DNA from 3 places in the Crystallibacter crystallopoietes genome. Region 3 is predicted to be linked to each of the others. Evidence: riboswitches for the same ligand, from Rfam matches in the RefSeq annotation. Region 3 holds a riboswitch; each other region holds the start of a gene.
The links. A riboswitch is a leader RNA that binds a small molecule or an ion and turns the genes downstream of it on or off. The one in region 3 is predicted to bind S-adenosylmethionine.

Region 1 (4,331 bases), 630 kb from region 3:
CTTGGCCATGATGTAGAACTGGATGTTGACGAATTCCTCCGCCTTGCGGACGGCGGCGGCCATCGCGGCGATGGAACCCTCGTAGTCCGGATAAAGCTCCACGTGGTTGTTGTCCACCATCGGGAAAGAGCCGAGCGAGCGGTTCAGTTCGGCGGCCGAATGGACCCAGGCGGGTGCTTCGCGTTCGCTGCGCGGTTCTTCCATGTCCTGGGTGGCTGCCCAGACTTTGCGGTTGATCTCGGTCTGTTTGGCGATCCGGCGGTCCGAAAGCCGGAAACTGCCGAACATGAAGAACAGCGCAATGCCGACCAGCGGAATGAAGAAGATGGCGAGCAGCCAAGCCATGGCGGTGGTGGGGCGGCGGTTGCCCGGCACAATCCCCAGCGCCGCGATCCGGATTCCCATGTCCAGTATCGAAGCCACCACGACAACCCAGTCCGGGAACGTGCCCAGACCCGCAAGCGACCACAACACGGCAGCGAACTCCTCCCTTTCCCGCCGGTCCACGGCGCTGTCCTTGTACAGCCTAATGTGCCCGCGCGGCAATCTATGCTGATCCCATGACAGTTTTGGTGTTTCTCGACCCTGCCCTGGAGAACGGGCGCATCGCCGATGCCACGAAGCCGCAGCTGATGGCGACCGATCTGGGCGCCACCCGTGGCGACGGCATTTTCGAATCGCTCCTGGCCGTGGACGGTGTTCCCCGCAAGGTGCAGGCGCATCTGGACCGGCTGGCGTCCTCGGCGCGCATCATGGACCTGGACATTCCGCCGTCCGATGCCTGGGAGCGGGCCATCGCCACCGCCGTCGCCGAACATGCCCCGGCTGAAGAGCTGGTGCTCAAGCTGCTGGTCACGCGCGGCGTGGAGGGCGCGGAGCGTCCCACCGCGTGGGTGCAGGCCTCGCTGCCCGGTTCCCTCGGCAGGGACCAGCGGCAGGAAGGCCTCGATGTGCTGCTGCTGGACCGCGGCTACGACAGCAACATCGCCGAGCGCGCGCCGTGGCTGCTGCTGGGCGCCAAGACCCTTTCCTACGCCGTGAACATGGCCGCACTGCGCTACGCCAAGGCCAACGGGGCGGACGATGTCATCTTCACCTCCACCGACGGACTGGTGCTGGAGGGCCCCACCTCCACGGTGCTGATGGCGACCGTGCGCGACGGCGTCCGGACGCTCACCACGCCGCTGCTCGAAAACGGCATCCTGCCCGGCACGTCCCAGGGCGCCCTGTTCAACGCGGCCGCGGATGCCGGCTGGCAGCTGGGCTACGGGCCGCTGGAGCCGCACCACCTGCTGGCAGCCGATGCGGTGTGGCTGGTCTCCAGCATCCGGCTGCTGGCACCGGTCAAGTCGATCGACGGCCGGGCCATCCCGGTGTCACACGAGATGACGGAGGAACTGACGGCGCTGCTGGCCAAGGGCAGCCGCGAGTAGCCCAGCGCTTCCCACGGCGGCCAGGGCTGCGGCCTTCCGCCGTCGTAAACCTACGTAACGGTTACCAATGATGACGACGCCGACGCCCCGGCTTGGGTGCCGGGGACGGCCCCGTGCTACTTTCTTGAGCAGAGTAACGAGGTCCAGCGTCAAGCCCTGACTGTGCTGGCCGGCAACCCTCTTCACGGCGGGGTGCCTCAGGTGACTACTCGGCAGTGTTCATTTGGTTCATTTGCAAGCGTGATCAGGAGTGCCCCATGCCCCCGTTGGAACAACCCGTCCAGTCCCCCGTTGGCAATGCAGCGGGCAGCCCCCTGCCCTACCGGTTGCTGACCGGGCCGGACGACAGGTCCTTCTGCGCGCGGGTCAGCGCCGCGCTGGCGGAGGGCTACGAACTCTACGGCAACCCCTCGATTGCCTTCGACGGCGAACGCGTCATCGCCGCCCAGGCCGTGGTGCTGAAGGGACACAGCGCATGAGCTACGCCGGAGACCTCACCGTTCAAGAAGCCGTGGAGAAGCTGCGCGGCGGTGCCGTCCTCGTGGACGTCCGTACCGAGACCGAATGGCAGCAGGTGGGCGTGCCCGTGACGAACGACGACGGCGCTCCCGCGCGCTTCATCGAGTGGAACCGGATTGACGGCAGCCGCAATGCCGGCTTCCTCAACGGGCTGCAGTCGCTGCGCGGCAAGGAGCTGCTGTTGATCTGCCGTTCGGGGCGGCGCTCCATCGATGCCGCCATCAGCGCCACCGCCGCCGGTCATACCGCGTACAACGTGCTGGGTGGCTTCGAAGCCGCCGGCGGCTGGCAGCAGAGCGATCTGCCCTGGAAGCGGGGCTAGCCGATGGTGCCCGCGGAGCCTTCCGGCCCTGGGCCGGACCCGGCGGAGCTGCTCGCCGGCTGGGACCCGCAGACGCGGGCAGTCCGCGGCGGCCTTGACCGCACGGGCTTCCAGGAAACCTCCGAAGCCTTGTTCCTGACCTCCGGCTACGTTTTCGATTCCGCCGAGGCAGCCGAAGCCTCCTTCAACGGCGAGGTGGAACGCTTCGTCTATTCCCGCTACGGCAACCCCACGGTCGCTGCCTTCCAGGAACGGCTCCGGCTGCTCGAGGGAGCCGAGGCCTGCTTCGCCACCGCCAGCGGCATGAGTGCGGTTTTCACGGCCTTGGGCGCCCTGCTCGCCACCGGTGACCGGGTCGTTGCAGCCCGGAGCCTGTTCGGTTCCTGCTTTGTCATTCTCAACGAGATCCTGCCGCGCTGGGGCGTGGAAACGGTCTTTGTGGACGGCCATGACCTGGCCCAGTGGGAGCAGGCCCTCGCCACCCCGGCCGCCGCGGTGTTCTTCGAGTCGCCGTCCAACCCGCTGCAGGAGCTGGTGGACATCCGGGCGGTCGTCGAACTGGCGCACGCCGCCGGGGCGCAGGTGGTGGTGGACAATGTCTTCGCCACCCCGCTGCTGCAGCAGGCAACGGAACTGGGGGCCGACGTCGTTGTTTATTCGGGTACCAAACACATGGACGGGCAGGGCCGTGTGCTGGGCGGTGCCGTGCTGGGGCGTGCGGATTTCATCAACGGCCCGGTCAAGCAGCTGATGCGCCACACCGGTCCCGCGCTGAGCCCGTTCAACGCCTGGACACTGCTCAAGGGGCTGGAGACGATGTCCCTGCGCGTGAACTATTCGACGGCATCCGCCCTGGAGATCGCCCGCTGGCTGCAAACCCAGCCGGCGGTGCGGCGGGTGGTCTACCCGTTCCTCGAATCGCATCCGCAGTACGAATTGGCGCGCCGCCAGATGAGCGGCGGCGGAACCGTGGTCACGTTTGAGCTTGAGCCGGATGCCGCCAGCGGCGCGGACGCCAAGGCCGCCGCGTTCCGGCTGCTCAACTCGCTGACCACGGTGGACATTTCGAACAACCTCGGCGACGCCAAGTCCCTGATCACCCATCCGGCCACCACCACGCACCGCGCGATGGGACCGGACGGACGGGCCGCGATCGGGCTTGGCGACGGCTTCGTCCGGCTGTCCGTGGGTCTGGAAGCCACCGGGGACCTGCTCAAGGACCTGGACCGGGCGCTCTCCAAACCGTAGCCGGCCCGTAGATCCAGGGCGTTGACGAAGGCACGCGCCTTTTGCGCGCAGCCGTAATCGAGGAGGCAGCTGCGGCCCTTCCCAAATCTGAAAAGGGCCGCAGCTGACCAGTGGATCGCGAAGGAGCCGGGGTCAGCCGAGGATGAAGTTCCAGGTCCCGGCGGAGACGGCGGCGGCAACGGCTGCCGCCGAGACCAGGGCACCGCCCAGGAAGACCCAGATATCCACCCTGCTGAACGTCGATTCCCGCGCCCAGGTGCGTTGTGCCCCGCCGAAACCGCGGGCCTCCATTGCCACCGCCAGGCGGGTGGCGCGCCGGATCGCCTGCACGATCAGCCCGAACGCCTGGCCAAGGAACGCGGCGAATTTGGCCAGCGGCTTGTTCTCGGCGCCGACTCCGCGGGCACGGCGGGCCAGACCCAGGGTCCGCCATTCCTCGACCAGCAGACCCACCAGCCGGAGGCCGGCCAGGGCCCCGAGCACAAACCGGTGCGGCAGCTTCAGCTTCTGCGCCAGCGCATCGGCCAGATCGGTGGGGTCAGTGGTCAGCAGCAGGAAGATTCCGGGCAGTGCCACCGCCAGGGACCGCAGCCCGATGGCGACGCCGGAGTTGATGGAATCCTCGGTGAACAGCAGCGGGCCCGCTTCGAAGACCACCGCGCCGGTTTTCTCCGCCAGCAGCGCCGTGCCGTAGGCGCCAACCGCGGCCGCCACCACCAGCGGCCAGCCGCGCCGGAACAATGCCCAGGCGCTGATGCCCAGTACCGGCAGCAGCAGCAGTTCCGCGGCCAGCACCACGCCGGCGCTCA
Region 2 (4,331 bases), 1.8 Mb from region 3:
CCGAAGTTGCCCCACCAGGAGACATTGCCGTACGAGGGTACCGGCTCCGTCATCTGCGGGAACTTGCCGTTGCCCCAGTTGAAAAGACCGCTTTCGACAACGACGCCGCCCAGCGTAGTGCCGTGGCCGCCCAGGAACTTGGTGGCCGAGTGGATGACGATGTCCGCGCCGTGCTCGATCGGACGGATCAGGTACGGCGTGCTCAAGGTGGCGTCGACGATCAGGGGGATCCCGGCGTCGTGCGCTACCGTGGCCAGGCCCTCGAGATCGGCAATGTCGCCGGACGGGTTGGCGACGATCTCCGTGTAGACGGCCTTCGTGTTCTCCTGCACTGCTGCGGCGAAATCGGCCGGATCATTGCTGTCGATGAACGTGGTCTCTACACCGAAGCGGCGCAGGGTGACATCGAGCTGCGTGATCGTCCCGCCGTAGAGCTTGGAAGAGGCCACAATGTGGTCCCCGGCTCCGGTCAGCGCGGCGAAGGTGATGAATTCCGCCGCCATGCCGGAGGACGTGGCGACGGCGCCGATGCCGCCTTCGAGCGAGGCGATCCGCTCCTCGAACGCGGCCACCGTGGGGTTGCCGATCCGCGAGTAGATGTTGCCGTACTTCTGCAGCGCGAAGAGGTTGGCGGCGTCGTCGGTGTCCTTGAAGACGAAGGACGTGGACTGGTAGATCGGTACGGCGCGGGCACCGTGCTCGGCGTCGGGAGTTCCACCCGCATGCAGGGCACGGGTGCGGAAGCCGAATGTGCGTTCAGCCATTAAAGCGTGGCTCCTTCAAAGTTGGTTTCGGGCAGCAGGTCCGTGTTCAGCTCAGTACCGTTCTTGCGGGCCAGGTCTGCCTCGAGTTCGCGGACGATCGGCAGGACGTTGCGGCCAAAGGCCTCGACCTCTTCCTGGAAATGCAGGTAGCAGGTCAGCATCAGGTTCACGCCGATCTTCTTGAAGTCCACGATACGTTGGGCAATCTGCTCCGGCGTACCTATAAGTCCTGTCTTGAAGCCATCGTTGTACTGGACCAGGTCCTCGTAGCTCGAATCGGCCCACATGCCCTTGCCGTCCTTGGTGGAGGCGCCGGCTTCCTGGACCGCGGCGCGGAAACCTTCGACGGCGGGGCGGTGCGCCTTGGCCACGATCTCGCGCAGCGTGTCCTTCGCCTCGGCTTCGGTGTCGCGGGCGATGACGAAGCCGTTCAGGCCGAACTTCGGGGTGCGGCCGACGGCGGCTGCGGCGGCCGTGACGCCGGAGATGTTGTCCTCGAAGCCCGCCAGGTCCTTGCCGTTGGAGAAGTACCAGTCGGCGGTGCGGCCGGCGGCGGCCTGGGCGGCGGTGGAGTTGCCGCCGAAGAAGATCTCCGGGTGCGCCCGGCCCGGGACGTCCAGCGGCGCCGGGTTCAGGGTGAAGTTGTTGATGTTGTAGTACTTGCCGGACTGCGAGTACTCCTGCTCGGTCCACAGGCCGCGCAGCACCCGGATGAACTCCTCGGTGCGGACGTAGCGCTCGTCATGCTCGAGCCACTCCAGTCCGAAGTTCACGAACTCGTCCTTGAGCCAGCCGGACACAACGTTGACGGCCGCGCGGCCGCCGGAAATGTGGTCCGCCGTAATGATGAACTTGGCCAGCACGCCGGGATGCCACATGCCCGGGTGGACGGCGGAGATAACCTTGAGCTTTTCGGTGGCGCCGAGCAGGGCCAGCGAGAAGCTGGTGGCCTCGTGCTGCTTGTCCGCGCCGTAGCTGGCGGCGTAGCGGGTCTGCGTCAGGGCATATTCGAAGCCGGAGTTCTCGGCGATCCGGGCCAGCTTCTTGTTGTAGTCGAAGTCCCAGCTGGTGCGCTGTTCAATGGTGGAGACCACCAGGCCGCCGGAAACGTTCGGGACCCAGTAGGCGAATTTCAGCGGGGTTTCGAGATCAGCTACCTGGCTGACCGAGGTGTTGGTGCTCATGGCGAATTCCTTCAAAGTCTGCGCCGCGGCGCGATGTGCGGGAATCCCGGGCAATGACGATCCGTCGGGCGCCAGGCCGGACAGCCTTGCGCCATCCGGATCAAAGATTGCTTGCGCTCTCTCCATCGCTTCTGGCGGTAGCACCTCTCCGGTGGAGTCCGGATGGTTGCTGCGGCGTCAAAGAGCCAGATCTCTCGGCCGCTCGGGATGGTCCCGACTATTCTCGCAACTGTTACGGGCGGCGGCCAAGAATATTTAGCCGCATTGCGTTCTCCCGGGAGTTTGCCGAGTGTGCTGGATATCAACAATGTTTTCCACAGCTTCGAAGAGGCTCTGGCCGTGGAACTGCATGTTTGGACATCCTCTTGACTATGCAGAACTTGGATCCCATCGCAGAGTATGTGGCACGGTACGGGGGTACGCTCCAGGTCGCGGACTTGGTCAAGGCAGGCTTCGGGTCTTACCGCATCAGGGCAGCCATCGCCCAGGGGGACATTGTTGCGCTGAGGAGGGGCCTCGTCGGAACGCCAAATGCCGACCCGGTTCTACGGTCTGCGCTGATGCCGGGCGGGTTGCTCACCTGTGTCTCAGCCGCCAAGGAGCTCGGCTTGTGGACCATTAAGAATCCGAGCCAAGTGCATGTGTGGACACACAACGGCCGGCACCCCGGCCCCTTCGTCAAACACCGTGGCCAGTTGTTGGGCGAGCGAGGCCCGGGCAATTACGTCGCAGTCCTTGACTGCGTCCTCCACGCCATTCGTTGCCGTCCCCGGCTGGAAGCACTGGTGATTGCGGAGTCGGCAGTGCGCCGGCAAGCAGTAACCCGGGAACAGCTGTTGGAACTCTTACCGGGTAAACGGAACGGTGTCCGCCGGGCAGTGGTCAAGGGCATCGGGGACGATGCCGATTCACCGCTTGAAGTCATTGCCCGGGATCTGTTCCGTACGGCAGGACTTCATGTAGAAACGCAGGTGCGGATCCGAGGGCTTGGACGCGTTGACATGATTGTCGAGCGATGCCTCATCGTCGAGTTGGACGGCTTCGACTTTCACTGGGACCGGGCATCCTTTCGAAACGACCGGAAGCGGAACAACGCCGGCGTCCTGAGCGGCTATCCTACTTTGCGCTATCTGTACGAGGACCTGGTATTTACGCCGGAGAAAGTCGTGGCAGAGGTAAAAACGGCAGTTCGTCGAGTGGCCTGAGGCGAGTTATGCGCGATCGATGGATGCTCGAGCCCAAGTTCAGGCCTAACGGTCCATGTTCTGGAACCTGCCGACGCTGTGACTGGGCATGATGCAGATGCCCCCTTCAAAACATGGGCTCGAGCAGGGCGCGGGAAGGGCAGCAGGGCGCGGGCAGGACAGCGGGGCGTGGGGCCGGTACAGGGCAGCGCAGGGCGGGGGCATGGCAGCGGGGGCAGGGCAGGGCCGAGGGGTCCGGCTGCGGTGCCGGCCCCCGGGCCGGGCTACCGCGCCTCGCAGATCTCCTTGATGTCCGCGATGCAGGGCTCATTCTGCAGGCTCGTGGTGTCGCCCAACGTGCTGCCCTCGAACAGCTGGGTCAGCAGGCGCCGCATGATCTTGCCGGACCGGGTCTTGGGCACGTCCGGGACAAACACGATCTCGCGCGGCTTGGCGATCGGCCCGATCTGGGTCGCAACATGCGCGCGCAACTCGGCAGCGGCCGCAGCCTGCTCAGCCGTCGGCTCGGCGGCCGTGGATGCAGCGATCAGCGACTTGTCCGCCGGCACCACGAACGCGGTGGCCGCGTGGCCGGTCTTCGCGTCAAACGTGGGGCACACGCCGGCCTCCACCACCGCCGGGTGCGAGACCAAGGCGGACTCGATCTCGATGGTGGACAAACGGTGGCCGGAAATGTTGATCACGTCATCGGTGCGGCCGAGGATCCAGGTGTCGCCGTCGTCGTCGAACCGCGCGCCGTCGCCGGCCAGGAACCAGCCCTGGTCCGCGTACTTCTCCCAGTAGGAGGTGAAGTAGCGCTCGGGATTGCCCCACACGGTTCGCGCCATCGAGGGGCCCGTCTTGGTGACCACGATGTTGCCCTGCACGTTCGCGCCTACGCGCTTACCGGCGTCGTCGACAATGTCGGTGGCCACGCCGGGCAGCGCGCGGGTGGCGCACCCCGGCTTGAAGGACGCGTCCGTCTGGCGCGGGGAGAGGATGGTCGCGCCGGTTTCGGACTGCCACCAGGTGTCCACCATGGGAACGCCCGAGGCCGGATCTCCGGTCAGCGAGTCGCGGCCGACCTGGGTGCGCAGCCAGCGCCAGGCCTCGGGGTTCACGGCCTCGCCCACCGTGCCGCACAGGCGGATGGAGCTGAGGTCGTAGTCGGCGGGGATGCCGTCCGGGAACCAGCCCAT
Region 3 (4,331 bases):
CCGGAATTGCCCACTTGCGGGGACACGAAACAGACCGGCTGGCGGCTCTGGTCGCGGAAATCAATGCCTTGGGTGGCGACGCCGAAGAAACCGAAGACGGGTTGATCATCCGTCCGAGGCCACTGCATGGCGGGGTCTTCCATTCATATGAGGACCACAGGATGGCCACCGCCGGAGCCATTATCGGGCTGGCAGTCGAGGGCGTGGAAGTCGAAGACATCGGCACCACGGCCAAGACCATGCCCGAGTTCCCGCGGCTATGGCAGGACCTGTTCGAGACTTCCGTCCGCCAGTCCGAGGCGGGAGCGCTCTAAGGTGGTGCGCGGCAACCGTACGTGGGACGAGTCCGATGTCCGCATCCGTCCCAACAAGCGCGGCTCGCGTCCGCGTACCAAGGAACGGCCTGCCCACGAAGACGCCGTCATCGGGCGGATCATCACCGTGGACCGCGGCCGCTACACCGCGGTCGTCGATGAAGACACTGCCCGGGAACGGGTGGTTGTCGCCGCCCGTGCCCGGGAGCTTCGTCGCAGTCCGGTGGTGGCCGGCGACTTCGTAGCGCTCGTCGGTGACATTACCGGTGAGCCGGATACGTTGGCCCGGCTGGTCCGGATTGAGGAACGCCGGACGCTGTTGCGCCGCAGCGCCGACGATACAGATCCCGTGGAGCGGGTAGTCGTCGCCAATGCAGACCAGCTGGTCATCGTCGTGGCCGCCGCAAACCCCGAGCCGCGCACCGGTTTCATCGACCGCGCCTTGGTAGCGGCGTACGACGCCGGTATCAGCCCGCTGCTGTGCGTCACCAAAGCGGACGTCAAGGATCCCGAAGAACTGCTCTCCAACTACCGGCACCTGGACCTGCCCGTGATCGTCAGCCGGACGGCCGGCACGGAGGGCTCCGGGGTGGATGCACGGTCCGCCGACGGGCTGTCTGCCCGTCTCGACCGTGACGCCGTAGCGGCGCTCCGTGGCTATCTGGATGGGATGGTCAGCGTCATGCTCGGCCATTCGGGCGTGGGCAAGTCCACCATGGTCAATGCCCTCACGGGGGCGGAGCGCGCCACGGGGGGAGTCAACGCGGTGACCGGGCGGGGCCGGCATACCTCCTCCTCGGCGCTGGCCCTGAAGCTGGCCGACGCTCCGGCTGGCAGCTGGATCATCGACACGCCCGGCATCCGTTCTTTTGGACTGGCCCACGTGGACCCGGACCGGATCATTTCCGCTTTTCCCGATTTGGAGCCCGGGACGGCGGACTGCGAGCGGGGCTGCAAGCACGACGACCATGCCGTCAACTGCGGCGTGGACGCCTGGGTGGCCTCCGGGCAGGCCGGCGAATCCGGCCCGGCACGGCTGGCCTCGCTGCGCCGTTTGCTGGGAACGGAAGAACGCGCCCAGGCGAAGGAACTCGGGTTCCAGTAGCACCGCCGTCGTCGGTCAGGGACTTCACATCCCGCATCCGGCCGCCAAATAAGGATAAGTTGAAGCCTATGACCCGTGACGTTCAAAGCTATAACGACGATCTGCGCCTGGCCCATGTGATGGCCGATTCCGTGGATTCGCAGACCATGGCCCGCTTCAAGGCGCTGGACCTGAAAATCGAGACCAAGCCGGATCTCACCCCTGTCACGGATGCGGACCGCGCCGCTGAAGAGGCCATCCGCGGCCAACTCTCCCGGGCCCGGCCGCGCGACGCGGTCCTCGGCGAGGAATACGGCAGCAGCGGCCACGGCTCCCGCCGCTGGATCATCGATCCCATCGACGGCACGAAGAACTTCGTCCGCGGGGTGCCGGTCTGGGCCACCTTGATCGCGCTGGTAGACGAAGACCGTCCCGTGGTCGGCCTGGTCAGCGCGCCGGCTCTGGGCAAGCGCTGGTGGGCCGCGACCGGAACCGGTGCCTACATGGGACGTTCGCTGTCCGCGGCCACCCGGCTCCGGGTATCCGATGTCAACCGGCTCGAGGACGCGTCCCTCTCCTATTCCAGCCTCACCGGCTGGCAGGAACGCGGCAACTTCCCGGAGTTCCTCGGCCTCACCGAATCCGTCTGGCGCACCCGTGCCTACGGGGACTTCTGGTCCTACTGCATGGTGGCCGAGGGCGCCGTCGACATTGCCTGCGAACCCGAACTCAACCTCTATGACATGGCGGCCCTCGTGCCGATCGTGACCGAGGCCGGCGGACGGTTCAGTTCGCTCGAGGGCGAGGACGGACCCTTCGGCGGCAACGCGTTGGCCACGAACGGCACGCTGCACGACGAGGTCCTCTACCGGCTCAATCCGCAGTTGCGCGGCCAGCGTCCGGCCGCACACCCGGAGGACGGGTCCCTGCCGGAAACCGCTCCGGAGGCCTCCATGGAGGCGGACGGCCTGCGCTGACGCTGTCTTTTGTGACGAATTACGACGGCGGCCGTCCCCATTCCGGGGATGGCCGCCTTTTCGTTCCCGTAACAAAGATGCGGCCCCTCCGGCCGGACAATAATCTCGATGGCAGGTCACGAGTGCCAGCGCTAAACCCCGGTTAGCTGGCCGGCAACCCTCCTCACGCGGCGGGGTGCCCCGGGTGACGACCTGGCCGTTCCTGACTGGTTCGGCAAGCGCGGATCCGCTCTGCCATTGGCACGGGTCCCTCACCAGATGAGGTCATATGAGCACCACCGTTATCGACTCCGCCCTGTCCCCCGAACTGCTGGCTGCGGAACAACCGTTCCAGGAAGTTACCGGGGCAGAACTCGCCGCTCCCCTGCTGGACGGCGGCGCCATACGCTATGCCAATCTGGACTACGCCGCGTCGGCACCCGCGCTGGCTTCCGTCACCGCCTATCTGGAGCAGCTGCTCCCCTACTACGCGAGCGTCCACCGCGGTGCCGGCTACGCATCCCAGGTCTCCACCTCCGTCTACGAGCATTCACGCAACGTCCTGCGTTCTTTTGTCGGCGGGCGGACCGATGACCTTGTCATCTTCACCCGCAACACCACCGACTCCCTGAACCTGCTGGCCGGCTGCATTCCGGCCGGCGGCGAAGTGCTGTACCTGGACATCGAACACCACGCCAACCTGCTGCCCTGGCAGGCGGTACCGCACCGCAGCGTGGTGGCCCGGCCAAGTATTGCCGCCACCCTCGAAGCCATCGAGGCCGAGTTGGCCGGTGGCCAGGTGGCTCTCGTTGCCATCACCGGCGCGTCGAACGTTACCGGCGAGATATTCCCGATCGCCGAAACCGCGCGGCTTGCCCACCGGTATGGGGCCCGGGTAGTGGTGGATGCGGCCCAGCTCGCCCCGCACCGGCGCCTCGACATTGCCCGGGACAACATTGACTACGTAGTCCTCTCCGGGCACAAGCTCTATGCCCCGTTCGGCGCGGGAGCGATCATCGGGCGGGCCGACTGGCTCGATTCCGGCACACCGCATCTGGCTGGCGGCGGCGCGGTGAAACAGGTCCGGCTGGACGGCGTGGTCTGGACTACGGGGCCGGCCCGGCATGAGGCTGGCTCGCCCAATGTGCTCGGTGCGGCCACCCTGGCCCGGGCCGCCGAGCACATCGCGCAACTGGATGAGGAAGCGTGGCAGCAGCATGAGTCCGTGCTGCGTGGGTATCTCATCGAGCGGCTGGAGGCGGTGGACTCGGTCACCGTGCACCGGATTTTCAGCGGCGAGGCCACCCCGCTGGATGCCATCGGCGTCGTTAATTTCTCGGTGGCTGGATACGACGCGGGCCTCGTCGCCGCGTATCTCTCGGCAGAACACGGCGTCGGCGTGCGGGACGGCAAGTTCTGCGCCCATCCCTTGCTCAACCGCCTCGGGCTGCCGTCCGGTGCGCTGCGTGCCAGCTTCGGGCTGGGGTCCCGCTTGGAAGACGCGGCCCGGCTCGCGGACGGAGTGGCAGCGCTGGTCCGCGACGGCCTGCGCCACGACTATGTCGTCGAGAGCGGACGCTGGGTGCCAGCGGTGGAAACACGGGCCTTCCCCGAGTGGGCACCGGCGACGCCGGGAACCGCCGGGGCGGCGCCGTGCTCCTTGGGCTAGGAACGTATCCCTGCACGCCGGATGGAGCATGATCTAATTGACCCGTCGTTTGCGAAGCCGCCTGTGCAGTGGGCACGGGCGGCTGGCGGCGTCAATGACAGGTCAAGGAGAGGCCCCAGCCAGAGGGCAGAGGGTGCACGAGGAGTGTGGCAGTGGTTCGCGGCGGACCCCGGATGGACGACGAACGGCGCCGGGAGTTCGGCAGCAGCTTCCAGCAGGGTGGCGCGCATTATGACCGGGTCCGTCCCGGCTACCCCGATGACGCCGTCGATTGGCTGGTGCCGCCGTCGGCACGGGACGCCGCGGAT

Region 1: linked by a shared signal. The riboswitch ahead of AC20117_RS02935 (DUF1737 domain-containing protein) and the one ahead of AC20117_RS21825 (aminotransferase class V-fold PLP-dependent enzyme) in region 3 are both predicted to bind S-adenosylmethionine.
Region 2: linked by a shared signal. The riboswitch ahead of sfnG (dimethylsulfone monooxygenase SfnG) and the one ahead of AC20117_RS21825 (aminotransferase class V-fold PLP-dependent enzyme) in region 3 are both predicted to bind S-adenosylmethionine.

The regions. Positions count from the first base shown of each region.
Region 1 covers NZ_CP018863.1:610,925-615,255, forward strand. The annotation lists gene cls (cardiolipin synthase) at 1-405, opposite strand, end outside; gene AC20117_RS02930 (aminodeoxychorismate lyase) at 561-1,433, shown strand; SAM riboswitch class IV at 1,566-1,680, shown strand; gene AC20117_RS02935 (DUF1737 domain-containing protein) at 1,691-1,912, shown strand; gene AC20117_RS02940 (rhodanese-like domain-containing protein) at 1,909-2,274, shown strand; gene AC20117_RS02945 (O-succinylhomoserine sulfhydrylase) at 2,278-3,522, shown strand; gene AC20117_RS02950 (energy-coupling factor transporter transmembrane component T family protein) at 3,655-4,331, opposite strand, start outside.
Region 2 covers NZ_CP018863.1:1,752,515-1,756,845, forward strand. The annotation lists gene AC20117_RS08355 (O-acetylhomoserine aminocarboxypropyltransferase/cysteine synthase family protein) at 1-764, opposite strand, end outside; gene sfnG (dimethylsulfone monooxygenase SfnG) at 764-1,948, opposite strand; SAM riboswitch class I at 2,068-2,162, opposite strand; gene AC20117_RS08365 (hypothetical protein) at 2,320-3,153, shown strand; gene acs (acetate--CoA ligase) at 3,417-4,331, opposite strand, start outside.
Region 3 covers NZ_CP018863.1:4,743,157-4,747,487, forward strand. The annotation lists gene aroA (3-phosphoshikimate 1-carboxyvinyltransferase) at 1-314, shown strand, start outside; gene rsgA (ribosome small subunit-dependent GTPase A) at 316-1,419, shown strand; gene hisN (histidinol-phosphatase) at 1,488-2,375, shown strand; SAM riboswitch class IV at 2,490-2,602, shown strand; gene AC20117_RS21825 (aminotransferase class V-fold PLP-dependent enzyme) at 2,644-4,023, shown strand; gene AC20117_RS21830 (class I SAM-dependent methyltransferase) at 4,176-4,331, shown strand, end outside.